DNA from 4 places in the Colwellia sp. BRX8-5 genome. Region 1 is predicted to be linked to each of the others. Evidence: predicted binding sites of a transcription regulator. Region 1 holds the regulator's gene; each other region holds the start of a gene.
The links. The regulator MetJ, encoded in region 1, represses methionine synthesis genes. The targets are predictions, from matches to a motif close to TAGACGTCTAGACGTCTA.
Positions count from the first base shown of each region.

Region 2: metK (methionine adenosyltransferase) is a predicted target of MetJ. The motif match lies at 2,333-2,350, and genes of this name have one in related genera.
Region 3: msrA (peptide-methionine (S)-S-oxide reductase MsrA) is a predicted target of MetJ. The motif match lies at 2,560-2,577, and genes of this name have one in related genera.
Region 4: metA (homoserine O-succinyltransferase) is a predicted target of MetJ. The motif match lies at 2,611-2,628, and genes of this name have one in related genera.

Region 1 is NZ_JACGVR010000032.1:1,426-9,056, forward strand. Features, by position in the region: gene H4J62_RS16310 (malic enzyme-like NAD(P)-binding protein) at 1-453, shown strand, start outside; gene H4J62_RS16315 (hypothetical protein) at 779-1,132, shown strand; gene metJ (met regulon transcriptional regulator MetJ) at 1,155-1,484, opposite strand; gene metB (cystathionine gamma-synthase) at 1,668-2,825, shown strand; gene metL (bifunctional aspartate kinase/homoserine dehydrogenase II) at 2,866-5,316, shown strand; gene H4J62_RS16335 (hypothetical protein) at 5,509-6,960, shown strand; gene rluF (23S rRNA pseudouridine(2604) synthase RluF) at 7,311-7,631, shown strand, end outside.
Region 2 is NZ_JACGVR010000016.1:36,334-43,964, reverse strand. Features, by position in the region: gene H4J62_RS12000 (rhodanese-related sulfurtransferase) at 1-966, shown strand, start outside; gene metK (methionine adenosyltransferase) at 1,055-2,242, opposite strand; gene murI (glutamate racemase) at 2,373-3,221, opposite strand; gene H4J62_RS11985 (ABC transporter substrate-binding protein) at 3,325-4,026, opposite strand; RNA gene ssrS (6S RNA) at 4,243-4,424, opposite strand; gene zapA (cell division protein ZapA) at 4,517-4,825, opposite strand; gene H4J62_RS11970 (UPF0149 family protein) at 5,011-5,580, shown strand; gene pepP (Xaa-Pro aminopeptidase) at 5,595-6,962, shown strand; gene ubiH (2-octaprenyl-6-methoxyphenyl hydroxylase) at 7,152-7,631, shown strand, end outside.
Region 3 is NZ_JACGVR010000012.1:376-8,006, forward strand. Features, by position in the region: gene H4J62_RS09855 (acyl-CoA dehydrogenase family protein) at 1-875, shown strand, start outside; gene H4J62_RS09860 (tetratricopeptide repeat protein) at 1,021-1,869, shown strand; gene msrA (peptide-methionine (S)-S-oxide reductase MsrA) at 1,964-2,515, opposite strand; gene H4J62_RS09870 (HAMP domain-containing sensor histidine kinase) at 2,679-3,941, shown strand; gene H4J62_RS09875 (response regulator transcription factor) at 3,938-4,510, shown strand; gene H4J62_RS09880 (DUF3083 family protein) at 4,513-5,631, opposite strand; gene H4J62_RS09885 (DUF3820 family protein) at 5,759-6,001, shown strand; gene rmf (ribosome modulation factor) at 6,247-6,423, shown strand; gene ung (uracil-DNA glycosylase) at 6,499-7,188, opposite strand; gene thrC (threonine synthase) at 7,255-7,631, opposite strand, start outside.
Region 4 is NZ_JACGVR010000028.1:13,465-21,095, forward strand. Features, by position in the region: gene mutS (DNA mismatch repair protein MutS) at 1-978, opposite strand, end outside; gene recA (recombinase RecA) at 1,316-2,353, shown strand; gene metA (homoserine O-succinyltransferase) at 2,813-3,760, shown strand; gene metH (methionine synthase) at 3,820-7,518, shown strand.

The sequences.
Region 1 (7,631 bases):
AATCTACTTTCTGCTGAGCATGTAAAATTAATGGCACCCAATCCAATTATCTTTGCTTGTTCAAACCCAGATCCTGAAATAAAACCCTCATTAGCGCTTGCTGTTCGTGATGATCTTATTATTGCTACAGGTCGCTCTGATTACCCTAACCAGGTCAATAATGTGTTATGTTTTCCTTTTATTTTTCGTGGCGCTTTAGATGTTCGCGCTAGAACGATTAACGATGAGATGAAAATTGCCGCTGTCCATGCAATTCGTGAATTAGCAAAGGAACCTGTTTCGCAAGAAGTGTTAGATGCTAGTGGTGAGAAAAGTTTGACCTTTGGTAAGGAGTATATTATTCCTAAGCCGATGGATCCACGTTTGTGTGGTCGAGTAGCGCTTGCCGTTGCTAAAGCGGCGGTTGAGTCTGGAGTGGCAGCCCTAGAATTACCTGAAAACTATATGGAATAATCAGTAGTATTTATTAATAACGCTGTAAAAGGAGAGCTCGACTCTCCTTTTTTTATTTATGACAAATAGTAGGTCACGGTGCAGTGACTGCATGTACGCAGGGGTCAGGAAGTAGAAAGTAGGGTAACGCAGCAGCAGTTACCGAGATGGTAAAGAGTAGGTTATTTAGGACGAATGGTCATGGTGGCTCCAAGGCATCGCTGCTTTCGCTGCATTATTACCTTTTGTACGTCATTTATGTTCCAGATAAATCATTAGTAACAGCATCTATTTAGACAATGTCACCGATGGCAAAGCATGACAATATTGAGTAGGACGAATAACAATGAAAACTTCAACGAAAGCCGTTTTACTCTCAGCACTTGTTTACCCGGGTATTGGCCAACTAATTTGTCACGCTTATCTACGGGCTACGTTATTTATTTTAAGTTTCTCTGTGACGGTATATTTTTATATTGAAGAAGTGATGAGGCAATATCAGCCACTTATTAATAAAGTTAAATCAGGTGACGTTGCGCTCAATAGCCAAGCACTGATCGCTGAGATGTCAAAAAATCCCATTATTGTTGACCCTATCTTAATGAGTACATTAACCTATACGCTATTAACTTGTTGGTTACTGGCTATTGTAGATGCTTACCGTATGGGCATAAAAAAAGACGCCAGAGCGTCTTTTTAAGGAAGTGTATTAAAACCCTAAGCTACTCGTCTTCAATTTCAAATTGACTGAAGTCGGTAATACCTTTTGCTATTAAGGCTTCGCGCACACTTTTAGGTAGCATCTCTGTATTGTCTTTTGTTAAATCGCCATCATCAGGAAGAGGCTGTCCGGTAAAAGCATGCAGAAAAGCTTCACATAACAATTCGCTGTTAGTTGCATGGCGTAAGTTGTTAACTTGCCGACGAGTACGTTCATCCGTTAACACTTTCAGTACCCGCAACGGGATTGAGACCGTGATTTTTTTAACTTGCTCACTTTTTTTACCATGTTCGGCGTATGGTTTTATATAATCGCCATTCCACTTTGCCATTTAATTACCTTTGTTTAGCTAAATTACTTTTTATAAGCTAGATTTTACTGGTTGTTGGCGTTGAGTCAATAACGAATGTGTAGAAGTTTAGAAGTCTAAAGTTCTTGACCGACAAAAGTAAAGCGTTTAGAGTTATAGACGTCCAAACATCTATTTGATTTTACTGCCCGATTGGAGCAAAAAATGACAAGCAAAAAACCAGCAACATTAGCTGTTAGAGCCGGCATTAATAGTGATGAACATCACGGTGCGGTTGTTCCTGCCATTCATTTATCGAGTACTTATGCTTTAAAAGGCTTCAACAATAAGCGCCAATTTGATTATTCCAGAACAGGCAACCCCACTCGAAGCACGTTTGCACAAGCTATCGCTGATTTAGAGCAGGGTGCTGTAGGCATTGTTACCAGCACAGGAATGTCAGCGGTGCACTTAATTTGTCAGTTACTGACAACAAAAGATACGGTTGTTATTCCACATGATTGCTATGGTGGAAGTTATCGCTTGTTTACCCACCTAGCAAAACGTGGCTTATTTAATGTGCTTGTTGTTGATCAAAACGATGTTCAAGCGTTAGCGCAAGCGCTTGAACAAAAGCCAAGATTAGTTTTGATTGAGTCACCCAGTAACCCATTATTACGGCTGGTTGATATAAAAAAGGTTACTCAAGCCAGTCATGCTGTTGGTGCTTTAGTGGCAGTAGATAATACGTTTCTTTCTCCCTTGTTACAGCAACCGCTATTATTAGGTGCTGATATTGTTTTTCACTCGACAACTAAATATATTAATGGTCATAGTGATGTTGTGGGTGGGGTGTTAGTAACAAAAGAAAAAGAACTGGGTGAAGAGCTAGCGTGGTGGGCAAATTGTATTGGTATTACGGGTTCACCTTTCGACAGTTATCTGGCATTACGTGGCTTAAAAACCTTACCACTGCGCATGAAACAGCATCAAGAAAATGCTAATGCTGTTGCAAAATACTTAGAAAATCATCGAGCAATTAACGCGGTATACTTTCCTGGTTTAAAAAATCACCCGGGACACGAAATTGCTAAGCGTCAGCAAAAAGATTTTGGCGCTATGATGAGTTTCGAAATAAAAGGTGGTGTTGAAGCGGTTAAAGTACTCTTTGACAACTTATCACTATTTACCTTGGCACAGTCATTAGGTGGCGTTGAAAGTTTAATCAGTCATCCATCAACGATGACCCATGCAGGTATGGAAATTGAAGCACAAATTGCAGCGGGTATTACTCAATCTTTAATCCGAATTTCTGTGGGTATTGAAGATGTTAGTGATATTATTAATGACTTAGAACAAGCTTTATCGGCAAGCCAAATTTAAAGTTGTAGACTATTTTTAGTAGAAGAATTAATGAGTGAAAATGACACAGTCAAATACAGTAGAACAATTATCATCAGGGAATAATCAACTGGCGAAGCATGCTATTCATGTACACAAATTTGGTGGCAGTAGCTTAGCAACTACCCAATGTATTGAACGTGTGGTTGATATTATTCGTCAAAACTGTCAACTAAATGATTTAGTTGTTGTTTCGGCAAATGGGAACACTACGGATGACTTATTCAATATTTATAAACTCGCACTTGAAAAAAGTGACGAGCTGTTTTTGGCTATTGAAACACTAGAGAAATCACAAAGCACATTAATTGGTGAGTTATTGAACCCTAGCAGTGCAGCAGACCTTATCAAGGTTTTGTCTGATGATATAACACAATTAACGGCTTGGTTGTCTGATCAGCCAAGCCAACACCATGCAGATATGTTGGCATTTGGTGAGCTGTGGTCGGCGCGTTTATTATCGGCGGTGTTAAGTGAAAAAGTTTGTCCAAGTTATGCTATTGATGCGCGTGACTTTCTGGTTATCAATAATGATAAAGACTGTGCAGTCGACAATCAGCAAAGTAGTCAAAATTTTCAGCAGAACTTACAAAAAGGAAAGTTGGCGGTTATTACTGGCTATATCACTAAAAATTCTCAAGGTGAAACCTGTACTTTAGGTCGTAATGGTAGTGACTATTCAGCAACAATTATTGCATCACTGTCGGGCGCGCTGAATGTTACCCTATGGACTGACGTTGATGGCATTTATAGTGCCGATCCTCGTATTGTACCACTTGCCCGTAAATTACATCGCTTACCTAATGGTGTCGCGAAAGAATTGGGCCGCTTAGGTAACCCGGTTCTGCATGCAAAAACCTTACAGCCGCTCACTAACCACAGCACACACCTTCATGTAGCAAGTAGCTTTGATCCTGAAATTTCTGGTACAGAGATAGGAAAATTTGGTCAAATTGCTAAACAGGAATTGTCGGTTACCTCGCTTAACGATCTGTTACTGGTAAAATCGACCAGTTTAGCCGGTTCGTTTGGTGAACAAGCCAGTAATGAGTTTTCTGCGATATGTAGTGATGTTCAGCAAGGCTTTATGGTTATCCACCAAACACAACAAAAATTAGTGAGTCAGTGGCTGGCGAGTCATGATACCGAAGTATCATTCACACCGGTGTCGATTATAGCGATTGTTGGTCATAGTGTGGTAAATCAAGGTAATATCCAAGCGCGTTTTAAACGTGCCCTCAAACATACTCATGTACTGCAGGTGGTGAACTCGTTAAGTGAGCATAGTATTATCGCCATTCTTCAGCAGAGTTGTACCGGTGAGTTACTTAATAATGTTCATTATGATATGACTAAAGACGCTCGACACATAGGTGTTGTTGTTTCAGGGCTTGGTAATATAGGTCAACGATTCTTAGACTTGTTACCCGCGCAACTCAATCGAGTCTCTGTGTTAGAGAACGTTCATTTAGTCGGTTTAGTCACTTCTAAAAAAGCACTGCTTAATACCGATGGTATCGATGTTAATCAAGCAATGTCGCTTTATGAAAGAGATGCTACGCCTTGTGATAATGCCTTATTGATGTCGTGGTTAACGAACCATCCTTACGACGAATTAATTGTTGTCGATATCACCCCTAGCGAACATTTTAGTGATTTATACAGTGAGTTCTTTAAAGAAGGTATTCATGTTATTGGTGCCAATAAATGGGCGGCTTCTGCCAGTACCGCTCGTTATAATGACTTAGTATTAACCGCGGCTGAAAATAAAAGCTTATGGTTAGGCAGTACTACTGTTGGCGCCGGTTTACCGGTTAACTTTGCCATTAACGATTTATTGAAAAGTGGCGATAAGATAACGGAAATATCAGGAATTTTTTCAGGCACGCTTTCTTGGCTATTTGAAACCTATGATGCCAGTGTACCGTTTTCAACCTTATTAATGGATGCCTTATCACAAGGGATCACTGAACCCGATCCACGAGAAGATCTGTCTGGGCGAGACGTGCAACGAAAATTACTGATCTTAGCGCGTATGGCAGGTTTTGAATTATCACTTGATGATATTGAATGCGAAAATTTAGTGCCAGAATCCTTACAAGGGTTATCAACGACTGAATTTTTAGCAAAGTCAGCAGACTTGGACAGTTACTTTGCTGAACAACTCACTAGCGCATCTAAACAGCAAGCCTGTATTCGTTATATTGCAAAATTCTGTGTCAACGAACAAGGCCAATTGAGCGCTAAGGTTTATCTTGCGACGCTTGCTAAGAATGATCCCTTTGCCTCGTTAACTCCGGGTGATAATATATTTTTAATTAAGAGCCAATGGTATCAAGATAACCCGCTTATTATTCGTGGACCAGGCGCGGGTCGTGATGTTACCGCGGGTGGCCTGCATTCAGACTTAGTGAGTATTTGCCAGCAACTGGCCGGTAAAAAACACCAAGTTAAAATCAAAGGTCTAAGTTAAATTAGCATAATCTAGCTATCATCATTATTACTACACTAGGCATTAATACGCTAAATGAGAAAAAGCACAACTTGTAGGTTGTGCTTTTTCTCAATCGATACTAATAAACACTTGTCTGTTATCGCATTATTAACTAGCATTTAGATAATTAAAAAAAGTAGCTACTTAGCACAGGCACCAAGTTGTATTTACATGGAAAATAAAACCTATAGCGACAGCTATTTTACCAGCCAAGTAAAAAGTCTTTTAAGCAGAATTTATGGCCACAGCCAATTAAATGATTCCGTTCTTGAGCGTGCGATTGAGTACTATGAAAAACAATCTTTTATTGAGCATAAGTTAGATGAGCTCAAGCAAAATATTGAAAAAGTTAGTCGGCAAACAGCCACGGATAAAGCTAAAACTTTACGGGTAAGACTCGAACGTGAACAACGCAATTATTACGAGGAATTGCGCTTTGAACGTAATGAGCGTCATCAACACCTCTATAAACTCTGTAAAGAGATCATCAAGTTGTCTGAGGGTGATTGCTTTGAAGACAGTAATCGTAAATCTAGCCAGCTTTTAGGTACCATACAATTAGTGAGCCCCACCCAGGGGCGAAAAATTGCTTTAACCAACGAGCAACATAAACCGCTTTATAAAAGCGTGTTATGTTTGCGTTTACTTGACCGACTATGCATGGATCAACATATTGTTGAGCCCTATATCAAGAGTGCTTTGGGGGATATCAACGCAGAGCAATATCAAACGTTGGCTCAAGATAATCCCGAGGCCTATCAAGCCTTTGTAGAGAAAGTAAAAATTCCACTGGTCATGGCGGCGCTATTACAAGATATCGGTAATAACCACCCCGAGTCGCTAGCCATTTTGCGTGGTGCAGATTATCAAAAAGATCCCCATCGAACCTTACCTATTGAAGAGCGTAAAGCACTCTTACAAATAAATTATCGAGAAACGGTTAAGTATCTTATTGATGGTATTGGCGCGGGTATATATATTGGTAATTCAAAAAAAGATCGCGACGAGCACAATGTCGTTGAGCATAAAAAATTATTGTTCATTAAGCATTTACTCAAAAGTGCCGTCAACCCAAAAAAGGGCATTGGCAACCTTCTTAAAGTACCACAAATATACAGTTCTATTATCTTGTCGACAAAAGATAGCTATAACTACAAATTATTACCGAAAGTTTATTATGTTCTTAATCAAAACGCGGAGCGGGGAGCTTGTTGTCAAGCAGTGGTTAATGCACTGACAAAAATTACTGGCCATTTTCCACAAGGTTATGGTGTTACCTATGTCCCGTATGAGCAAGATATTAACGACCGCTATGAATATGCCATCGTCAGCCAGCTTTATCCTGCAAATGCTGATTATCCTATTTGCCGAACGGCAACACGCAACTTAGCCTTCATAAGTCATGGACAAGAGATAGTCATTAAAAAATCTGCTAATTTATATTTTACTGAAACCGCTAAAAGTTTCTCTACTATCAGTAAAGAGCGCCTCCATGAAATCTTAGAGTTGTTAGTGTCAAACTCCCATGAGCGTAAACAACTAGATCTACTTCCTCGCTGTTGGCAGCCAGGAGAATTCTTTTCAGTCAATATTAATCAAAAGCTGTGGAACAAAGCTAAGTAACGTTAAAGTCTTTGCTTTTATAACGCCATAATGAAAACACTTAGCAAGTTAAGTAAGTAGACTTACCCTGTTGTTGTTACCAAAGAGGGATATTTACAGTAAATATTAATCAAAAGCTGTGGAACAAAGCTAAATAACGTTAAAGTCTTTGCTTTTATAACGCCATAGTGAAAACACTTAGCAAGTTAAGTAAGTAGACTTACCCTGTTGTTGTTACCAAAGAGGGATATTTACAGTAAATATTAATCAAAAACTGTCAAATAAGGCTAAATAACCATAATGCTTTTTCACTGTCTGTTAAAGTTCAGGTAAAATGGTGTTTATTACTTTGCATAACTTTGGAATATCTCGTGAGCGATCAAGAAAAAAGACTGAATAAATTTATCAGTGAATCAGGTTACTGCTCGCGCCGAGCTGCTGATAAGTTGATTGAAGAAAGTCGAGTTACGATCAATGGTAAAACCCCTGAGTTAGGTACTAAAGTACAAGCGGGTGATGTGGTTTTTGTTGATGGTAAGCAAATTGGTGCTATGCCGGCTAATAAATCTGACCGGGTTTACATTGCTTATAACAAGCCAGTGGGTATTACCTGTACGACCGAGTTACATGTTAGAGGTAATATTATTGACGCTATTGGTCACAAAGAAAGGATCTTTCCGATAGGGCGCTTA
Region 2 (7,631 bases), on a different contig from region 1:
GTCTGTGCACTTTATAAATTTGTGCGCTTAGAAAACTTCGAACAACTTAAATCACCTTTATTAAGCGTTATGTTAGAAAACGAGATCAAAGGTACGTTATTACTCGCTAACGAAGGTATTAACGGTACGGTTGCAGGTACAAAAGCCAGTATCGATCTGCTTTTAGCTCATTTAGAGACGGATGAACGTTTAATTAATGTTTCTCATAAATATTCATATGCTGATGAAAACCCTTTTCAACGTAGCAAAGTAAAATTAAAAAAAGAAATTGTTACTATGGGTGTTGAAGGCATTGACCCATTATTAACCGTTGGTACTTATGTGAAACCAAAAGACTGGAATGCGCTTATTTCAGATCCAGAAGTTTTATTGATTGATACGCGTAACGATTATGAAATTGAAATTGGTACCTTTAAAAACGCCGTTAACCCTAAGACTGAAACGTTCCGTGAATTTCCAGAATATGTTGCCCAACATTTAGATAAAAATAAGCACAAAAAAGTGGCTATGTATTGTACTGGTGGTATTCGTTGCGAAAAATCAACAGCTTACTTGAAAGAGCAAGGCTTCGAAGACGTTTACCACCTTGAAGGAGGTGTGCTTAAATATTTAGAAGAAGTTGAACAAGAGAATTCAATGTGGGAAGGCGAATGTTTTGTTTTTGATGGCCGTGTTGCCGTTGGACATGGTTTAGAGCAAGGCCAGTACGACCAATGTTTTGCTTGTCGTTACCCGATAACAAGCGAAGAAATGCAAAGCGAACACTATGTTAAAGGTGTGAGTTGTCATCGTTGTTATGACAAGTATACCGACGAGCAGCGCAGTGGTTTCGCTGAGCGTGAGCGTCAAATAAATTTAGCGAACCAACGAGGCGAAAAGCATATTGGTGGCAATGTTCAAGATGTTATCGAACAACGACGAAAAGATAAAGTTGCCAGCAAAAAAGCACAGTCGACTAAGTCGTGATGAGCTAGGTTGCTATTTACCCTTTGAACAAAAAAAGCGACTTATTCAGTCGCTTTTTTATTAGGAGCCTTGATGTTTAGTCGTTAAACTAAAAACCAGCAGCTTTTCTAAGTGCGTCAGCTTTATCAGTTCTTTCCCACGTAAATGCAGTAAAAGTATCATCACCAACAGTGACTTCAACAGGTTCACGACCAAAATGTCCGTAAGCTGCTGTCATCTGATACATAGGGTGTAACAAATCAAGCATCTTAGTAATGCCGTATGGTCGTAAATCAAAATGTGCTCTTACCAATTCAATTAATTTTGCTTCAGAGACTTTACCGGTACCAAAAGTTTCAATTGAAATTGACGTTGGCTCAGCAATACCAATGGCATAAGAAATTTGAATTTCACAACGGTCAGCTAAACCAGCCGCAACGATGTTTTTTGCTACATAACGACCAGCATAAGCAGCACTGCGATCAACTTTTGATGGATCTTTTCCTGAGAAAGCCCCGCCACCATGACGAGCCATGCCGCCATAGGTATCAACAATAATTTTACGACCCGTTAAACCACAATCACCTACCGGACCACCAATAACAAAACGGCCAGTAGGATTAATAAAGTATTTAGTATCTTTAGTTAATAACTCGGCAGGTAACACAGCTTTGATAATATTTTCCATCACCGCTTCGTGCAAATCTTCTTGAGAAATCTCTGGATTATGTTGAGTTGATAAAACAACCGCGTCAATCGCTACTGGCTTATTATCTTCATAAATAAAAGTGACTTGAGATTTAGCATCAGGACGCAACCAAGGTAAGACCCCTGATTTACGGACTTCAGCTTGACGCTCTACTAAACGATGAGAATAAAATATTGGCGCAGGCATTAACGTTTCAGTTTCATTGGTCGCATAACCAAACATTAATCCCTGGTCACCAGCACCTTGATCTTCAGGGTTTGCTCGGTCAACACCTTGGGCAATCTCAGGTGATTGCTGACCAATTAAATTCATAATGCCACAAGTTTCACCATCAAAACCAACGTCAGACGAAGTATAGCCAATATTACTGATAACATTACGGGTAATCGCTTCTAGATCAACCCATGCCGTGGTAGAAACTTCACCTGAAATAATAGCTACACCAGTTTTCACCATAGTTTCACAAGCGACACGAGCATTCTTATCTTTAGCGATAATAGCATCAAGTACCGCATCAGAAATTTGATCGGCGATTTTATCCGGATGACCTTCAGAAACTGATTCAGAAGTGAAAAATTGAGTAGACATATAACCTCAGAAAAATGTAATAGTTTAAAATATTTTCGAATTGGAGTTATTCTAACTGCAAGATTAACTATTTTCTAGTTTTTTTACGCCTAGATGGCTAAACGGCTAAAAATAATTATTAATTGTTCATTTATAGAGCAGGAAATTGCTGAAGGGTAACATTCTGACCAAAAAGTACTGACATCAATTTGGCTTGTTGCTGAGATACCTTAGAGCTAAAAAAGTGTTGTTTCGAACTAGATAGAGTACTTGCCAATAATCCTTGGTTTGCCAGTTGCCGAGTAAGTTGATCCGTTACGGGCTGAGCGGTTTCCATGATGGTAATTTTATCACCAACAATTCTTTGTATAAGCGAACGAACAAAGGGGTAATGTGTACAACCTAAGACTAAGGTATCTATATTACTTTGCACAAGAGGTTGCAAAAAAGTATGCAGTATTTCAAGGCACTGTTCACTTTCATGAAGGCCTTGCTCGATAAGTTCTACTAAGCCAGGGCATGGCTGAATATAAATTTCAGCGCCATTTTTATGCTTATTCACTAAAGACAGAAACCGAGTATTTATTGCGGTTGCCCCTGTTACTAACAAGGCTACCTTCTTTGTTTTACTGTGCAACGCAGCGGGTTTTATCGCTGGTTCAACGCCAATAATTGGAATTGAAACCCTCAAACGCAGTTGATCGATAGCGCTAACTGTTGCGGTATTACAGGCAACAACAATGGCTTTTACCTGTTGGCTAATCAACCAGTCAGCAATTTTATTTACCCGTTCAATAATTTCTGCTGACGACTTATCGCCATAAGGTGCAAATTGACTATCAGCCACATAAATAAGATTTTCATTGGGTAAATGCTGATGGATACACTTAGCAATCGACAAACCACCAATGCCAGAGTCAAAAATACCGATCGCTGGTGTGTCAGCATAAACTTGCCCTTGTGGTTTTTTTGATTTGTTGGCTAGATGATTTTGGGTCATGTTGTCTATTGTTATTAACTAACTGATAAAATTCGTCTTTGTTATATTGATTTTTTAGATAAAAGTAAAGCGCACTAGCCATTATTTACTAAGTATGTAGCGTTTACTGCACTTGCCACTTATTTCTCAGTTTGTCTAAAGTGCCATTTTTCTCTATTATTTTATAAGCGTTGGTATATTTAGTGACAATCTTTTTATCGCTATTTAGACTAAAAGCAAAATATAAGTCATGATTAACGACTGAGAGAGGTATAATTTTTTTTAGTCTACTTACCTCTAAATTTAATTTACTCGCTCGCGCCACTAAGGTGCTCTTTGTTCCCGTTATAAAATCAACTCTATTGAGGTAGAGCATCTGTAAGCTTTGCTCTGGTGAAACGACAGTATAAATAAAGGGGTAGTCTTGTTGCTGAAAATATTGAGCGGTACTTGACGAATTAGTGACCGCCAATTTATATTTTTTAAGTTGCTCTATATCAGTGACGGGTGTTTTAAATTTTTCTTGTAAACACCAAGCATAAATATCTTCTCTCATTAATTTACCGCCCCAAATAAATAGATTTTCTCGAACTTTGGTGCGAGATAGTGAAAAGATAAGAGTATTGGGTTGGTTAAGTGCGGTTTTATAAGCTCGAGCCCAAGGGAATACTTGTAAATCAATTTCATCACCGGTAATTTTGAATATTTCCTGCATGACTTCTACGGAGAATCCACTTAGCGCAGTATTCTCTTGATAGAATTGGTAGGGCGGTAATATCTCAGTAACAACAAGTTGCTTAGCGATACTTGATGAAGTATTCAGCATTAGCAACAGCATTACACAAAGGTATTTTATAGGCATATAAACAAGTAAGCTAATTAATAACAATAAGTGTATTAAGTATATAGTAAGTTAGCCTTTTATTCTTTATTTCAGCTGTAACATTATAAATAATATTTGATAAATAAGATGTTGTTAGGTGCTGCGCGGAGGTATCAGGTCTAAGCCTAATATGTTTAAACCTGCGATGGTTTTAAAAAGGATGCTTCCAAGGTGCCGCAGTCCACTTTAGTCCTGAACACCGGGTGTTCAGGGCGGAGGTATCATTTCAACCGTAGGCTTCCCGATACGAGCCGGGCTTGCACAATAGTTAATAATCAACTTCCTTAGTTAAAACTTATCGGCTCAGGGACATAGTTAACATACAAACACCCCAGAAGACGAAATTAGTATAGCTAATTTTTCAAAGCGATTTAAGTGTTTTTTTGTAACTTAAGTTTGTTTGTTTTTTTAGTGAACAGAGGTTGCTGAAAAATCAGGCTTTCTTGAGGTATTCGGAAATTACAGCTTGTTTGATAGTCGCTTGTAGTAAATCAATTTTACTTTGCATCGCAGCACGTTCATCGATAATTTCTTTACGAGCAGCTAATAAATCATTAGATAAGTTAAGTGCAGTCATTACTAGTGATTGTTCAGGTGTCTTTATAGAACAAGTTTTACTGTCTGTTAGCAAACGTTGGTTTAACTCTTCCGCGGCTAATAATAAAGACGACTCTTGCCCGCTAGGACATGAAATCTTCAGTCTTCTATTAGCAACTTCAATGGTAACCGAGTGTTGACTCATAACAGGCTTATTCTCACAAAAACATCTTAATTAATAGTAATATATACATATCTGAGCACTATAGCGATGAGCAGTACACTATGCAAGCGTTCTCTAGGGTTTTCTCCTTTTAATCTCTAGCATCATAAAAGCGTGAATGTTACGATACCTTGCATTAACTCACGCATTTTATTGATGATTAAAACATGTCCAACGAAACCTCTTTAGACTTTGCCTCAGTGCAAGCAATTCTTACAACAGAAAGTATTACCGTCCATGGCGCTGAATTACATGGGGTATTAACTGGCTTAGTTTGTGCCGGTTTTACCTTTGAAAGTGAGGACTATATCGTGATGATTAATGACTTGTTTAACAACGGCGAAGGTTTACCTCGTGCCGTTAAGTCGTTGGTGAAATCAATGTTTGCAAAAGTTTGGCATGACATTATTGATGACTCTTATGGTTTTCAATTAACGTTACCCGATGATGACGATAGTATAGTTGAACGTGGCCATGCCTTAAGTGTTTGGGTACAAGGCTTCAATTTAGGATTCGGCCTACAACAAAAAAACAAAGCGGTATTATCAGAAGACGTTAAAGAAGTCCTTATTGATTTTGCTGAAATCTCTAATTTGTCTGACGAAATGGAAGAAGACGAAGATACCGAGCAAGCCTATTTTGAAATAGCTGAATATGTCAGAATTTCTGCTTTATTGTGTTTTACCGAGCTAGGCTCACCGCCAGAAAGTAAAAGCGCAGAAGATACTGTCCACTAAAAAAAGATCAAGTCATGAATACATCAACTTTAGTTAAAAATACTTTATTACCTTTGGCAGAATTCATCCAACGTCGTGCTCAATTTTTTGCTTCGATGCCAGAAAATTCTATTGCGATATTTTCCGCTGCACAAGAAGTCACGCGTAGTAACGATACCGAATATGCTTTTTGCCAAGATAAAAGTTTTTATTATCTAACGGGATATAACGAACCTGATGCTGTTTTAGTGCTGATTAAATCTGCTGATAAGGGAGAAGAAAATCAACAAAGTATTTTATTTAATCTTGAGAAAAATGCCCTTCAAGAAGTCTGGCACGGTAGGCGAGTAGGACAAACGTTAGCGGTAGAGCATTATGGTGTAGATGAATGTTTTCCACTAACCGAAATAGATCAATACCTCCCTGATTATATTGCGGATAAAAGTCACTTGTTGTTTTGCCAAGGAAAAAGTACCCGCTTAGATAGCCAAATATATGCATGGTTGTCAGCGGTTAAAGCGCAAAGCCGCCTTGGCGTAAAAGCACCGACACTATTGGTTGATTGTCGAAATATTATTGAAGAAATGCGTTTAATCAAAAGTGCCGGCGAACTCGATATTATGCGTCAAGTAAATATTATTAGCGGTGCGGCTCATGCCAGAGCGATGAAACAGTCAGCGATTGGTAAATTTGAATACCAATTAGAAGCGGAAATATTGCATGAATTTGCCAGTAATGGTGCAAGGCACCCCGCTTATGGCAGTATCGTTGCCTGTGGTGATAATGGCAATATTTTACATTACACTAACAATGATGACGTACTGAAAAATAATGAATTGGTGTTGATTGACGCCGGTGGTGAACTTAGCGGCTATGCGGCTGACATTACTCGCACCTTTCCTGCAAATGGCAAGTTCACATTAGCACAACGAGAAGTCTATCAACTCGTGCTAGATGCACAGAACTTAGCGATTGATGCAATAAAGCCACACGCAACCTTTGCCGAGCTTAATGTTTTAGTGAATAACTTCCTAACTTCAGGTTTACATCGTTTAGGTATATTGTCTGGGAATTTAGCTCTGTTAATCGAGGATAAAGCCTGTAAAAAGTATTTTATTCATGGTTTAGGGCACTGGTTGGGTTTAGATGTTCATGACGTTGGTGATTATCAGTCAAATGATAAACGCGAGCAATGTCGAGCGTTTGAACAAGGTATGGTGATGACCATAGAGCCGGGCATTTATATTCCACTTGATGATTATAGTGTTGATAAAAAGTGGCGCGGTATAGCAATAAGAATTGAAGATAATATAGCAGTAACTGATCAAGGTCATGAAAACTTAACGGTAAATGCGCCAAAATCAATTGCTGAAATTGAACAACTAATGACTGCGAATAATTAACTGACTTTTTTATCGTCAATTCACATTGCCATATGAACTTGTCATCATAGATTTACGTATTTACATTCAGGCAGCAATCATTAATCAATGTTTTATTTCACAGTTCAATGATGAATTGGCAATGAACTTAGCATTTCACTTTAACGCTTTATCTTAAGCGACTGTATTAAATAGCTAAAAAAAGTAACTATGAAAAAAGAATTCGATATCGTAATTTCTGGTGGTGGTTTATCTGGTGCATTAATGGCACTGAGTTTGATCGACTGCAAAAAACAACAGGGTCAGCCACTGTCTATTGCCATTGTTGAAGCTAATCCGGTATTAGAAGATCCAAGATTAACTTTTGACGATCGTGTGTTAGCGCTTTCACATGGCACAGCAACCTATTTAGAACGTTTAGGCGTTTGGCAACAATTAAAGCACCTAGCCGAGCCCATTAAAAATATTCATATCTCTGATCGAGGCTTCTACGGTAAAGCTCGACTTTATGCTGAGCATCATCAAGTTAATGCACTCGGCTTTGTTGTTGAAATGTCATTGCTTGGGCAAGCATTATTAAGCAGTTTAAAAGAGAAAAACAAAATAACAGGTAATATCACTTGGTTCACTCCCGATAAAATAACCGATATTACTTGGCAAAAAGAGCAGGTTGAACTGACGCTTAATTCA
Region 3 (7,631 bases), on a different contig from region 1:
TGGTTGCTGAAGTTATTCAAGCGGTTGGTAATGAAGAGCAAAAGCAAAAATATTTACCTAAAATATGTAGTGGTGAATATAAAGCAGGTGCTTTTTGTTTAACAGAGAATGACGCCGGTTCAGATCCTGCTGGCATGAAGACCTCTGCGGTACTCGACGGTGATGCCTACGTACTCAATGGCAGCAAACTCTATATTACCAGTGCCAGCTTTGCTGACATCTTTGTTGTTTGGGCGGTAACGGACGCGACCGCTCGAAAAGGTAAGGGTATTTCATGTTTCTTAGTGGAAGCAAATACACCAGGTATTACGGTCAGTAAGCCAGAAGAAAAAATGGGGCAAAAAGCATCACCTACTAATGAAGTGAGCTTTAGTAATTGTCGGATACCTGCTAGTGCCATGATGGGCAAAGAAAATAAAGGCTTTGGCGTTGCTGTCGGCGAACTTGCGGGCGGTCGAATTGGTATTGGTTCATTAGCGCTAGGCATTGGTTTAGCCGCCATGGATTACGCTCGTGCTTTTATCACTGAACGTAAGCAGTTTGGCCAAGCATTATCAAACTTCCAAGGTTTACAATGGAAACTTGCCGAACGTTACACAGATTTAGAGGCAGCCCGTTTATTGTTAATGCAAGCTGCTTATACTAAAGAACAAGGGTTACCCTTTGGTAAAGCCGCTTCTATGGCGAAGTTATTTGCCGCAGAAAAAGCGAATACTGCTTGTTATGACGCTTTGCAATTAATGGGCGGTGCCGGCTATATTAAAGAATATCCGCTTGAGCGCATGGCTCGCGACGTACGTATTACCACTATTTATGAAGGCACCAGCGAGATCCAAAAAATCATTATTGCTCGTGAGTTATTAAACGAAGTCTAATTATTATTAGACTTATATGATACGAAAGCTGAATGTCCCTTCATTGATAGGCGTTCAGCTTTTTGCATTAAGGCACTTGCGCTTTTTATAATTGCCCCAAAATATAGATTATAGACGCTCATCAATAAACTAAATGGAAGTGAATGTGACTACAAATGCCATTGAAATCACCCTAGAAAATTTTCAACAAATTATTTTAGAAGAATCAAAATCGAAGTTAGTCTTAGTTGACTTTTGGGCGGCACAGGTCCCTGAAAGTTTGGAGCTAAAAGATAAGCTAGCCATCGGCTTGCAGGGTTTTGAGCAGTATATATTATACGCCACGGTTGATTGTCAAACTCAGCAACAAATTGCCCAACAATTTGGTATTCAAGGTTTACCTACGGCGATTTTAGTGAAAGATGGCCAACCACTTGATGGTTTAACTGGGCCACAAGATGACGACAATATAAAAGAATTTTTAGCGAATCATTTACCTAAAGAAGAAGACTTATTACTCATTCAGGCGCAAAAGTTATTAGCTGATAATAATATTAATGATGCCTTCACGGTCATTAATAGTGCTTATCAACTTAATAGTGAACGTGCCGACATTAAATTAATGATGGCAGATGTTTATTTACAAACGGGTAAAATAAGCGAAGCAGAATCTTTATTAACCACTATTTTAATGGTTGACCAAGACAGTCACTATCAAGCGCTTATCGCTAAACTTGAGCTTGCCAGTCAAGCCGCCGACTCACCAGAAATTAAAGCACTAGAAGCACAGTTAGTGGACGACGTTGACAACATTGCTTTACAACATCAACTTGTTGCGCAATACAGCCAAGTCAACCGACATGAAGAAGCGTTGACGTTACTGTTTCGTTTAATGCAAAAAGATAGTAGTGATGCTGCAAGCAAAGATCTTTATCTTGATGTGTTAAAGGCTTTACCTGATGGCGATCCATTAGCCAATAAATTTCGCAGAAAACTGTATACCTTGATGTATTAAATCAGTACTTGGCAGTAGATGCGTAACACTGATTATTTCAGTGTTACGCACTTTGTGAAAGGTGAGGTTTTACTCTCAAGCTGACAATATGGCTTTAAGTCTCTGATGGTTTTAATTTACCCACGAACGTTTTTCTAAATTTTGCGAGCTTAGGCGAAACAATCGCCTGACAGTAAGGATTACCAGGATTATTATTGAAATAGTCTTGATGAACATCTTCACCAGAAAAGAACTCTGACGCTTGAGTTACTTCGGTCACAACCGCTGAGCTATACATATTGCTGGCGTCGACTTCTTTAATAATATCTTCAGCAATTTGCTGTTGTTCTTTGTTGTGATAAAAAATCCCTGAGCGATACTGGGTTCCTATATCGTTACCTTGACGATTTAATTGGCTGGCATCGTGTAGCGTGAAAAACACTTCTAATATTTCACGAGAAGTGATCGCTGTGCTATCAAAGGTTAACTGCACGACTTCTGCATGACCGGTTTGACCCGAGCAAACGTCTTCATAAGTTGCTAGCGCTGCGCTACCGCCCATATAACCTGATACGGCAGATTTAATGCCGATTAATTGGTTGTATGCACCTTCAATACACCAAAAGCAACCGCCTGCCAGGGTGATTTTTTCTTCATGTGATGACATTAAAATAAACCTTAATAAATTTGATTAAAATAACTGTATAACAATAGACGTTTAGATGTCTATATGTTTTTATCTGAAATTTAAAATAAACTGTTTTTGATCAGTTAAAATTATAAAAATTAGCGTAACATCAACAAATACGATTAACCAATATAAAAATATTATGTCTTTATTTTTTAGAAAGTTTAACCAAGTTCGCACCGTTCTTTTATTGCGCAGTGCGGCAATTATTATTCAGCTGATATTAATACTTTTTGTTAATGGCGTTTTAAACTATCAGCTGCCTTGGTTACCGCTCATTATTGTTATTTCAATTGAAGCTTTATTTACGTTAGTCAGCTATTTATATTATAAATCTGGGAAAGAAGCCGATAAGCTCGCCTTACTTGGGCAGATTTGCGCTGATATCTTATTTCTCTCACTTATTTTGTATTTTAGCGGCGGAGCAACTAATGCTTTTGTCTCGTTATTACTTATTCCTATTGCTATTGCTGCTGTGACGTTAACACCGCTGTTACTTGGAAGTGTCGCACTATTAGCGATTGCTTCATACAGTGTTTTATTGTGGTTATTACCCATGTCAGTAATGCATGGCAATATGCAAAGCCACTTTATTGGTATGTGGATCAATTTTCTTTTTTCTAGCATTGTTGTTGCAACCGTTGTTGGCCAAATGGCACGAAGAATTTCTCAAAAAGAACAGGCGATAGCTGCTTTTCGGGAAGAGCAATTAAAGCAAGAAAAAATTATGTCATTAGGGGTCGCTTCTGCGCAAATAACTCATCAGCTCGCTACTCCCATAGCAACTGTACAGCTGCTTGTCGATGAACTCAGTGAAGAGCTACCTGAGCACCCAGCGATTGTTGACCTACAAGGACAGTTATTACGTTGTAGCAGAAGTTTAGCTGAGTTTCGTAAAATGGTTTTTGAGATTAAAGAGCAAAAGTCAAAAGAGGTACTTTGTGCTGATATTGTGCAAGAAATGCGTGATCATATTAACTTAAATTATCCTGATGTTAGGGTGAACTTTTTGTCTGAGACGCACCAATCAATACTCAGTGAAAACGCTAAAGTATTGGCTGATGCTTCATTATTGCCAGCGATTTTAAATTTAGTTAATAATGCGATTCGAGCCACTAAAGCCAGCGGTAGTGATAAAATTGAGTTATCTAGCTTGTTTGATGAAAAAAATTGGCAACTCAGTATTCGTGATTTTGGTTGTGGTTTTACCCAATTAACACTAAGTGAGTTAGGCGTTAAACCCGTAAACAGCAAGCAAGGGTTAGGTATGGCGGTATTTTTGAGTCATGCAAGTTTAGAGCGATTAGGTGTGACACTTACCTTAACCAATCACGTTGCCGGTGGCGCATTAGTAACGTTGAAATTACCGTTAGTGGTTAATGATATGCAGGAAAAAAGTGAATGAAATTATTAATTGTTGAAGATGACAGTACCTTTGCTAATACGCTTAAAAGGCGTATGGAAAAACATGGCTACAGCTGTTGGTTGGCCGATAATATTAACGATGCATTATTAACCTGTCATCGTCAATTGCCTGAATTCATATTGCTCGATATGAAACTCCATCATGAAAGTGGCTTAAATTTGATTAATCCGATGAGGAAGCTATTGCCAAAGAGTCGTATTATTTTATTAACTGGTTTTGCCAGTATCGCTACTGCAGTTGACGCAATAAAGCTTGGCGCAGATGATTACTTAACCAAGCCGGTCGATACACAGACTTTATTATCGGCCTTAGCTAAAAACGCTAACAGTTCGTCGCTAAAAAAATCAACATTGGTTGCAAATTCAGCAACAAACATTATAAATGAGCCAACGTTGTCAACCGAGCAGGTTGAATGGGAGTATATTCAACAAGTCTTAAAATTTAATAATGGTAATGTTTCAGCAACGGCTCGTCAGCTTTCAATGCACCGCAGAACCCTACAACGCAAGCTACAGAAAAAGCCAACGGTTAATGGTGAAGTTGATTAACCTTAGTTTTCAATATTATAAGCAATATGCTGGTGAAACCTTAACGTTAATTCATCTTTATTAATGGGGATTTCGAGTTCGGTCGCTAATAAACGCATTGCCTGTTCTATTTGGTTAATAAACTTGCCATAGCCGCTGTGCTGGGAATCTTCTGCGGTAGCCACAAAGATAAGTTGTACGTTATCAACTAACTCATCGGCTTTCCATTTACTCACCAAGCCACAGGGACTCTGTTTAGGGTTATAACCTAACATTTGTAACTCACCCATCTTAGAAATTATTTCATGCAAACTATGTCGGACAATGGGGACTAAACCATTAGCGATTAACGCCCCATTATTTAAATTAAAGCGCTTAGCCACCAGTGAAAAAGTATCAGTTAAATAAGTATAAAGCGGATTGTATGGATCTTTAGAATTGGCATCAATGTCGACTAAACCCAATAAACGATTATCAATCGTTAGATTAATTACCGCATAACTTATTGCCGATGCGTTCGGTGTTATAACAACGTTTTGTGATTTATAGCGTTCATCAATCGGCCGTAATTTATGTGCTTGTGTGCCTAAGCAGCCTTTATTTTTAGCAAATAAATCATAAGTAAGATGTTGATGATCACGTAAACGTATCGCTTGGTTAGGTAATTTTGTTTGCTCGATAAAACTATGCAGTAACCGAGTCACTTTTTGATGAAATGCCGCGGCATTAAAACGAATGTCGTCGCCAGAGGCTAAAAACAGCAGGGTGATCTTTTTTGCGCGAATACTGGCATCAAAAAAAGAATTTTGTAATTGATGATTTTGAGGATCGTAATAAAATAAAATTTGCTGGCTGGTTTGCCATTGGTGCATTTCTTGACTGTAGCGAACGCGAACTAATTTATCGTTAGCAATAAATAAGCTACTTTGTATCGCATAGTCATTACTTAGCGTAAATAATAATTGTGATAAACTTTGATAAAAATCATAGTAAGGTTGAGTGCTATGCGTTGAAATATTTGGAGAAATTAACTCTATTAATTCATCGGTAATGGCAAACTCAGCTAAAATATATTGGTTATCTCGCGCATTTGAAGGAATATAAGCTTTGTGCGCCGCACTGCGTTTTCTTATTATAGACATGTTCGTTCCCTGTTTGAAGTTAGTCGATAAACTTAGGATGATTATAAATAGACCTTGTGACACTTTTATGATGTTAAAAGGTTTTGAGTTATTATCCCGACAAGAAAATTTAATAAGTAGAGAAACTATGTTTTCAGATCAACAAGCTTTGCTCGATGCTGTAAATCAAATAATGCCTTTTGGAAAATATGCAGGTAGACCCTTACTAAAATTGCCAGAGCCTTACTTAGTGTGGTTTAAATCAAAAGGTTTTCCTGAAGGTAAGCTAGGACAGCAACTTGAATTAATTTACGAAATAAAACTCAATGGTCTTGAAGGCATGTTAGAACCACTGTTACGCTCAAGTCGCTTAGGTATTCCACAACATTAAAATAATTTTTTATATAAAAATAACTTTTAATAATCATAGGTAATAACGCTTGTTGCTAACAAATTGTTTTATTTATTTAATCTTATAATTAGGATTTTTCAGCTCTCAATCATTAACTGTCGAACACTTTTTAATCGTAATTTTACTTGATTTAGCCTCTTGCTTATTCTTAACTGAATTGTCGACTGCTGTTTTATTCGACAAGTATTAATAAGTATCACCAAGACAATGATGGAGAGTTATCGATGCAAACAAAGAAAAGAGATCGTCTAGGCAGAGCACATTCCAATGGTTATAAAGCAGGCCTCACCGGAAAAACAAAAGAAAAATGTCCTTATCAAAATACAGATGCAAAATCAGAATGGCTAGGGGGTTGGCGTGATGCGTTAACGGATAAAAATCTAGGACTATTCAAGTTATAAGTTAACATCTTATTTTTAATAAAAAGGAGCCCTTTGCTGATGTTTACTAAGGGCTGTATCTTTTTTTAGTTAACCTTATGCTTGTTCAGGCAACTGCCAGTTTATCGGAGTCATATTTTTTGATTGTAACCATTGGTTGGTTTTTGAGAAATGCTGACAGCCAAAAAAACCGCGATATGCCGATAAAGGTGAAGGATGTGGCCCGTTTAATACAAAATGCTTTTCGGTATTAATGTTTTTTCCTTTCTTTTGCGCATGAGCTCCCCAAAGTAAGAATACACAACCGCTACTTTCTTGATTAATGTGCTTTATTACTGCATCAGTAAATGTTTCCCAACCTAACTTAGCATGAGAATGAGCCTGTGCTTGTTTGACGGTTAAAACCGTATTCAGTAATAGCACCCCTTGCTCTGCCCACTGCGTTAAGCAACCGTGGCTTGGCTTATTAAAGTCAGCAAACTCATTAACAAGCTCTTTATAAATATTGACTAATGAAGGTGGGACGTTAATGCCGGGTTGCACAGAAAAAGCGAGTCCATGAGCTTGATCTTCACCGTGGTAGGGATCTTGCCCTAAAATAACCACTTTAGTGTCTTTAATATCTTGATAACAAAAAGCATTAAAAATATCGTTTTGCGCAGGAAAGATAACTTCGCCCTTTGCTCGTTGTTGAGAAATTACTTGGTTTAGTTCGATGAAATATGGCTTGGCTTGTTCTTGATTAATAAGTTGTTGCCATTGCGGCTTAATATTTTGATTTATCATGAGGTATAAAAATGGCCGTTAATCTAAATTAACGACCATTATAAACGTGTTTTTAACTGAACGAAATTAGTGATCGTTTAATAATAAATAATCACGTAAGTCGCTAAAGTTAGCGGCCATATCTTTTGATAAAATGGTTTCGCTGGCGCAGTCAGCAAGCTCTTTTGGTAGACCGATTGGTTGTCCTAAAATACTTTCAACCACCTCTTTGAATTTTGCTGGGTGTGCGGTGCCTAAAAACACACCAAATTCACCTTCATCTGCATTGTACTGTAACGCTTTATAGGCAACGGCTGCATGTGGTTCACTGATGTAACCCAGCTTGGCTAACTGTAAAACAGTTGACTGTGTTTGTTCTTCATCAATTGAAACTGAACTAATACAATCGCTAGGAACTATGCCAGACTTTAGCATATGTTCAACGCGAGGCCAGTTGTTAGGAT
Region 4 (7,631 bases), on a different contig from region 1:
TAATATGTTTAAATCACGTAAAGGAAAATGTAACCAACGTTTTAGTAATCTAGAACCCATTGGTGTCGCTGACTTATCTAATACCGATGCTAGGGTATTTTCAAAGCCACCTTGTAAGTTTTGCGTGAGTTCTAAATTACGACGAGTTGCCGCATCTAAAATGACACCAGAAGCAGAAGACTCACAAATAATGGCTCGAATGTGAGGAAGCGCACTGCGTTGACATTCTTTTACATATTGAAATAAACAACCAGCGGCCATTAAGCCTAATGATTTATCACCAACACCAAAGCCAGAAAGTTCTTTAGTGCCAAATTGTGTATTTAGTAAATTAGTAGCTGTGTCTAAATCAAACTCCCATTCAGGTCTTCTTCTTAATCCTTGATAGCCTTTTAGTAACCCTGGCACTGAGAACGATTCACTGTAGAGTAATTCAGCAGGAGATAAACGCTGTAGTTCAGCTTGTAACTGTTCAATGGTATTTGGCTCAGTCAGTACAAAGCGACCACTGGTCATATCAAGATAAGACAGCCCAAAGCGTTGCGATGACTTATTATTACCTTCACTTACCGCAACAATTAGATTGTCATGCTTATCAAGTAATAATGCTTCATCACTCACCGTACCTGGGGTAATAACTCTAACAACTTTACGTTCAACAGGGCCTTTACTGGTTGCTGGGTCACCAATTTGTTCACAAATAGCAACAGATTCACCCAGTTGTACTAATTTTGCTAGATAATTTTCCACCGCATGATAGGGAACGCCTGCCATAGGTATTGCATTGCCACCTGTCTTGCCGCGAGCGGTTAATGAAATATCGAGCAAATCAGATGCTTTTTTCGCATCATCAAAAAATAACTCGTAAAAGTCACCCATGCGATAAAAAATTAAAATATGAGGGAACTCAGCTTTAATGGTTAAGTACTGGCGCATCATAGGGGTGTGTGAGGATAAGTCTAAGTTTGCTGTGGTCATTTCTATGCGGTAACTCATAAGTTCAATGAAAGAGTAAGGTGGCAATTATGTCATAACTGGCAAATTTAGACTCTATTTATTTAACTAAAATTTTTACTGAATACGATAAAGTTTAGGCAAGGATTTTACCGTGATAATATAAATAGTAACTTTTTGATGAGTAATAGTTAAAAGTTATCGGTGCTTGTTATTCTTTTTTTTATCAATAACTTATAAGTCACCTTGTTTTGTTTTTGATAATATAATTAAAATAGTTGTAAAAAAGCTTGATACTGTACGGTCATACAGTATACTTGCTTCATCAAAACGAAATCTTAGCAACATCGGCGGAACAAACATGAAAGACGATAAAGAAAAAGCATTAGCAGCAGCATTAAGTCAAATTGAAAGACAATTTGGTAAAGGCTCAATTATGAAGCTTGGTGATAATAACACCATGGATGTTGAAACCATTTCTACAGGTTCATTGGCGCTTGATGTTGCACTCGGTGCGGGTGGTTTGCCACTTGGGCGTGTTGTTGAAATTTATGGTCCTGAATCAAGTGGTAAAACAACGTTAACGCTTGAAGTTATTGCTGAAGCTCAGCGTAACGGTAAAGTTTGTGCCTTTGTTGATGCTGAGCATGCACTTGACCCTATTTATGCTGAAAAGTTAGGTGTTAACATTAACGAATTACTTGTTTCTCAGCCTGATACCGGTGAGCAAGCATTGGAAATTTGTGACATGCTAACGCGTTCAGGTGCTATAGACGTTATTGTTGTCGATTCTGTTGCTGCACTTACACCAAAAGCAGAAATTGAAGGCGATATGGGTGACTCTCATATGGGATTACAAGCCCGTATGCTTTCACAAGCAATGCGTAAGTTGACAGGTAACTTGAAAAAATCTAATACCATGATTATTTTCATTAACCAAATTCGTATGAAAATTGGTGTAATGTTTGGTTCTCCTGAAACCACAACGGGTGGTAATGCACTTAAGTTTTATGCTTCTGTTCGTTTAGATATTCGACGTATCGGTGCTGTAAAAGCAGGCGACGAAATTATTGGTAACGAAACCCGCGTAAAAGTGGTTAAAAACAAAATAGCGCCTCCTTTTAAACAAGCAGAATTTCAGATTTTATATGGCGAAGGTATTAACAGCTTAGGTGAATTAATTGATTTAGGCGTTTTGCATAACATGGTTGAAAAAGCCGGTTCTTGGTATAGCTACAATGGCGATCGTATTGGCCAAGGTAAAGCAAATGCGGCTAAATCTTTAGCAGAAAAACCTGAAATGGCAAAAGAACTTGATAAGCGTTTACGCGACTTACTGTTAATTAAAAGTGTAAGAGCAAGTGAAAAACCAGCTAAAGAAGAAGAAGCTGTAGAATAAACATTACACATTACACATTAAACATAAAAGTTTAAACAATTATTAAGCCACTGTATTTACAGTGGCTTTTTTATATCTAATTAGTGACTTTGCTCTCTTATGCTATCGTTATTTAATGTGCTATATAGTATTTTACCTAAGCATCTTTACTGCCCAATACCCCCCGTTTATCTACGTAGCACTCTATTAGGCTAGTTCCACCAATATTTACTCGCTAGGGTTATAGATGACAAATAATATTAACGTAAAAAACATTATAGACGTCTATACGTTTAGATGTTGACATAGCTAAAAATCCACGTACCATAAAATGATAATATTTATATATCCGTTATCATTCGTAGTGCTTGAGTTAGTCGAAACCTGTATGTTGATTGGTAGCCAGAATATAAGTTAATAAATGAAAGTAGAGAACGAAGTGTTCATGCTTGTTTGACATTATTTGATTAGGTAAACGCTATGCCCATTAAAATTCCAGATTTATTACCTGCTTTGTCTATTTTAGGTGAAGAAAATATTTTTGTAATGTCTGAGCGTAGAGCGGCAAGTCAAGAAATTCGCCCAATGAAAGTCGCTATTCTCAATCTAATGCCTAATAAAATTGAAACAGAAGTTCAAATATTACGGGTATTGTCTAATACACCTTTACAAATAAATGTCGATTTTGTGCGTATTCACGCCAATGAATCGAAACATACGCCGAAAGAGCACTTAGATAATTTTTACCGCCTCTTTGATGACATTAAAAATACTCAATACGATGGCTTAATTATAACCGGTGCACCATTGGCGTTAATGGAATACGAGAAAGTAACTTTTTGGGATAAAATTTGTGAAATATTTGATTGGGCTGAAGAAAATGTCACCTCAACAATGTTTTCTTGTTGGGCTGCTCATGCCGCTCTATATCATCACTATGGATTGCGACGACATTTAAGAAAAGAAAAATTATCTGGTGTTTTTCAGCATAGCCCCATCGACCAAAAAGAACAGCTTACCCGCGGCTTTGAAGAATTTTTTAATGTCCCACACTCACGATTTGGATATATTGATAAGTCTGATTACCTATCAATTCCTGAATTAAAAATTATAGCTGAATCTCCACAAGCAGGCGTTTATGTGGTCGCGAGCAAAAATAAACAACAAGTCTATTTAACCGGACATCCAGAATATGACTCAACCACGCTAGATGAAGAGTTTCAACGTGATCTTAAGGCTGATGTTAATGCAGTTATGCCCAATAATTATTATATTGATGATGACATAACAAAAGTGCCACACAGTTCATGGCGTAGTCATGCCAGTTTATTATTTACTAATTGGTTAAACTATTATGTTTATCAGATCACACCGTACAAGCTAGATGCAACAAATATTAAAGCAATACACCCAGACGCAGAAATATAAACAGTGTCGGATATATCTAGTCATTAAATTAAGTTTGAAAGTAAAAGTAGAGAAATCGTATGAAAAAATCAGCATCATTTAGTCGTCTTGAGCAACAAATACAAAAAAGAATTCTTATTTTAGATGGTGCTATGGGGACGATGATCCAAGCCTATAAATTTGAAGAACAAGATTACCGAGGTGAACAGTTTGCTGATTGGCATCTTGATGTCAAAGGCAATAATGATATGTTAGTGCTTACACAACCCGAGGTAATTAAAGCTATTCACTATGAATACCTTGAAGCGGGTGCTGATATTATTGAAACGAATACTTTTAATGCCACCACGATTGCGATGGCAGATTACGATATGCAGTCGTACAGTGCGGCAATCAATTTAGCGGCGGCACAAATAGCCCGTGCAGCAGCGGATGAATTCACCGCTAAAAACCCTGATAAACCAAGGTTTGTTGCCGGCGTTTTAGGGCCAACGAACAGAACATGTTCTATTTCACCCGATGTTAACGATCCTGCTTATCGAAATGTGACTTTTGATCAATTAAAAGATGCCTACATAGAATCAACGAAAGCACTGATTGAAGGTGGCTCAGATATTATTCTTATTGAGACTATCTTTGATACCTTAAATGCTAAAGCGGCTATTTTTGCGGTTGAAACTGTTTTTGATGAATTACAGTTACGTTTACCTGTAATGGTCTCGGGTACCATTACTGATGCATCAGGCAGAACATTGTCAGGACAAACCACCGAAGCTTTTTATAATTCATTGCGCCACGCAAAACCTATTTCATTTGGTTTGAACTGTGCATTAGGTCCGGTTGAACTAAGACAATATGTGGCAGAATTGAGTCGAATATCAGACTTTGCTGTTTCAGCTCATCCTAATGCAGGTTTGCCTAATGCCTTTGGTGAATACGATTTCAGCGTCGAAGATATGAATGTTCATGTCAATGAGTGGGCTGAATCGGGATTCCTTAACATTATTGGTGGCTGTTGTGGTACAACGCCAGCGCATATAAAAGGTATGGCGGATGCGGTTGCCAATGTAAAACCTAGGGAAATTAGCGCCAGGAAAATTGCTTGTCGTTTGTCCGGGCTTGAAGCGTTAACCATAGAGGAAAGTTCATTATTTGTTAACGTTGGCGAACGAACTAATGTTACTGGCTCTGCTGTATTTAAGCGCTTAATTACCGAAGAAAATTACGAACAAGCCGTCGCTGTTGCCCTGCAACAAGTTGCCAATGGCGCGCAAATTATAGATATAAATATGGATGAAGGCATGCTTGATTCAAAAGCGGCGATGATCCGTTATTTGAATTTAATTGCTGGTGAGCCAGATATCGCGAAAGTGCCTATTATGCTTGATTCTTCTAAATGGGATATTTTAGAAGAAGGCTTGAAATGTATTCAGGGCAAGGGGGTTGTTAACTCAATCAGCTTGAAAGAGGGCGAGGAAAACTTCCGTAAACAAGCTGAACTTCTACGCCGTTATGGTGCGGCTGTTATTGTTATGGCCTTCGACGAACAAGGTCAAGCAGACACACGGGTACGTAAGTATGAAATATGTAAACGTGCTTATGAAATTTTAGTCAATGAAATAGGCTTTCCTGCAGAAGACATTATCTTTGATCCCAATATTTTTGCGGTCGCAACCGGTATCGAAGAGCATAATAACTATGCGGTAGATTTTATTGAAGCGGTTGCCGATATAAAAGAAAACCTACCTCATGCGATGATTTCGGGCGGTGTTTCTAACGTGTCATTTTCATTTCGTGGTAATAACCCAGTACGTGAAGCGATTCATGCGGTGTTTTTATATCACGCAATAAAAAATGGTATGGACATGGGCATTGTAAATGCAGGTCAGTTAGCTATTTATTCAGATATTCCTGACGATCTCCGTCTTGCTGTTGAAGATGTCATACAAAATAGCGATGACGACGCAACAGAACGCTTACTTGATGTGGCTGAGTCTTATCGCGGGCAAGCGGGGAGCAAAAATAATAAGGCTGATTTAACCTGGCGTGAGCTACCGATTAAAGAGCGTTTAGAATACTCTTTGGTTAAAGGCATTAATGAATTTATTGTCGAAGATACTGAAGCAGCAAGGCTAGTGGCTGAACGACCTCTTGATGTTATTGAAGGACCATTAATGGATGGTATGAATACCGTTGGCGATTTATTTGGTGCTGGCGAAATGTTTCTGCCACAAGTGGTAAAATCAGCCCGAGTGATGAAACAAGCTGTTGCTCATTTAAATCCATTTATTGAAGCTGAAAAAACTGAAATAAAATCAAACGGTAAAATATTACTGGCAACGGTAAAAGGTGATGTCCACGATATTGGTAAAAATATAGTCGGTGTTGTTTTACAATGTAACAACTACGAAATTATTGATTTAGGTGTCATGGTTTCTTGTGATGATATCTTGCGTGTGGCGAAAGCCGAAAAGGTCGATGTGATTGGATTGTCAGGTTTGATAACACCGTCACTTGATGAAATGGTGCATGTTGCTAAAGAAATGAAACGTCTTAATTTTGACTTGCCGTTACTTATTGGTGGCGCGACAACATCAAAAGCTCATACCGCCGTTAAAATAGAACAACAATATCAACATCCGGTGATATACGTGCCAAATGCGTCGCGTTCAGTTTCAGTCGTTAGTACCTTACTTTCAGATGATAGTGAGAAACGTGCGGCATTTTTAGCGCGTCAAGATGATGAATATGTGCGGGTACGTGAGCGTCATTATAAAAAAGGACCACGTTCAAGCTTAATATCATTAGAAGATGCACGCGCCAATGCTGCGCCGATAAGTTTTGAAAACTATACCCCTAAAATACCCAATAAACTTGGTATTACGGTACTTGATAATCTTGATTTAAATGTCATTCGAAACTACATCGATTGGACGCCATTTTTCATGACTTGGCAATTATCAGGCAAATATCCGCTTATTTTACGACACGAAGTGGTCGGCGAAGAGGCAACTAATCTATTTAATGATGCTAATGCTTTATTAGACGATATTATTAACAGTAAAAAGTTAACGGCAAAAGCGGTTTTTGGTCTGTTTCCAGCTCATCGTCAACAAGATGATTTAATATTGTTTGCAGATGAAAACCGAGATAAGCAATTGATGAAATTGCATCAATTACGTCAACAAAGTAAAAAACCAGCAGGGCAGTTTAACCGTTGTTTGGCTGATTATATCGCGGATAAAACCTCAGGTATTAAAGATTATGTTGGTGCTTTCGCGGTATCTGCAGGTTATGGTTGTGATGACCTAGTGAAGGAGTTCACCGCTCAACATGATGACTACAATAGTATTTTAGTTAAAGCTGTTGCCGACCGATTAGCAGAAGCGAGTGCTGAATATCTCCATGAAAAAATTCGCAAAGAATACTGGGGGTATGCTCCTGAAGAGTCGCTTGCTAATGACGATTTAATTCGTGAAAAATATCAAGGTATCAGACCTGCGCCGGGTTATCCTGCCTGTCCAGAGCATACCGAAAAAGGTTTGTTGTGGGAACTACTCAATGTTGAAGAAAATATCGGCATGGAACTAACCTCAAGTTTTGCCATGTGGCCTGGAGCCGCGGTTAGTGGTTGGTACTTTGCTCACCCAGAATCAAAATACTTTGCGGTCGCTAAAGTCGCTAAAGACCAAGTGATTAATTATGCGACTCGAAAAGGGATGACATTGCCACAAGCAGAGCGTTGGCTGTCAGCTAACTTGGATTATGAACCTGAGTAATTAATAGAGTCATTATCATTTAGTTTATACGGCAACGGCCTTAAATCTCGGTAAAGTAGGTTTAAGGCCGTTGTTCATTTGACTACTCGATGTTAAACGACGAGATGACCTGT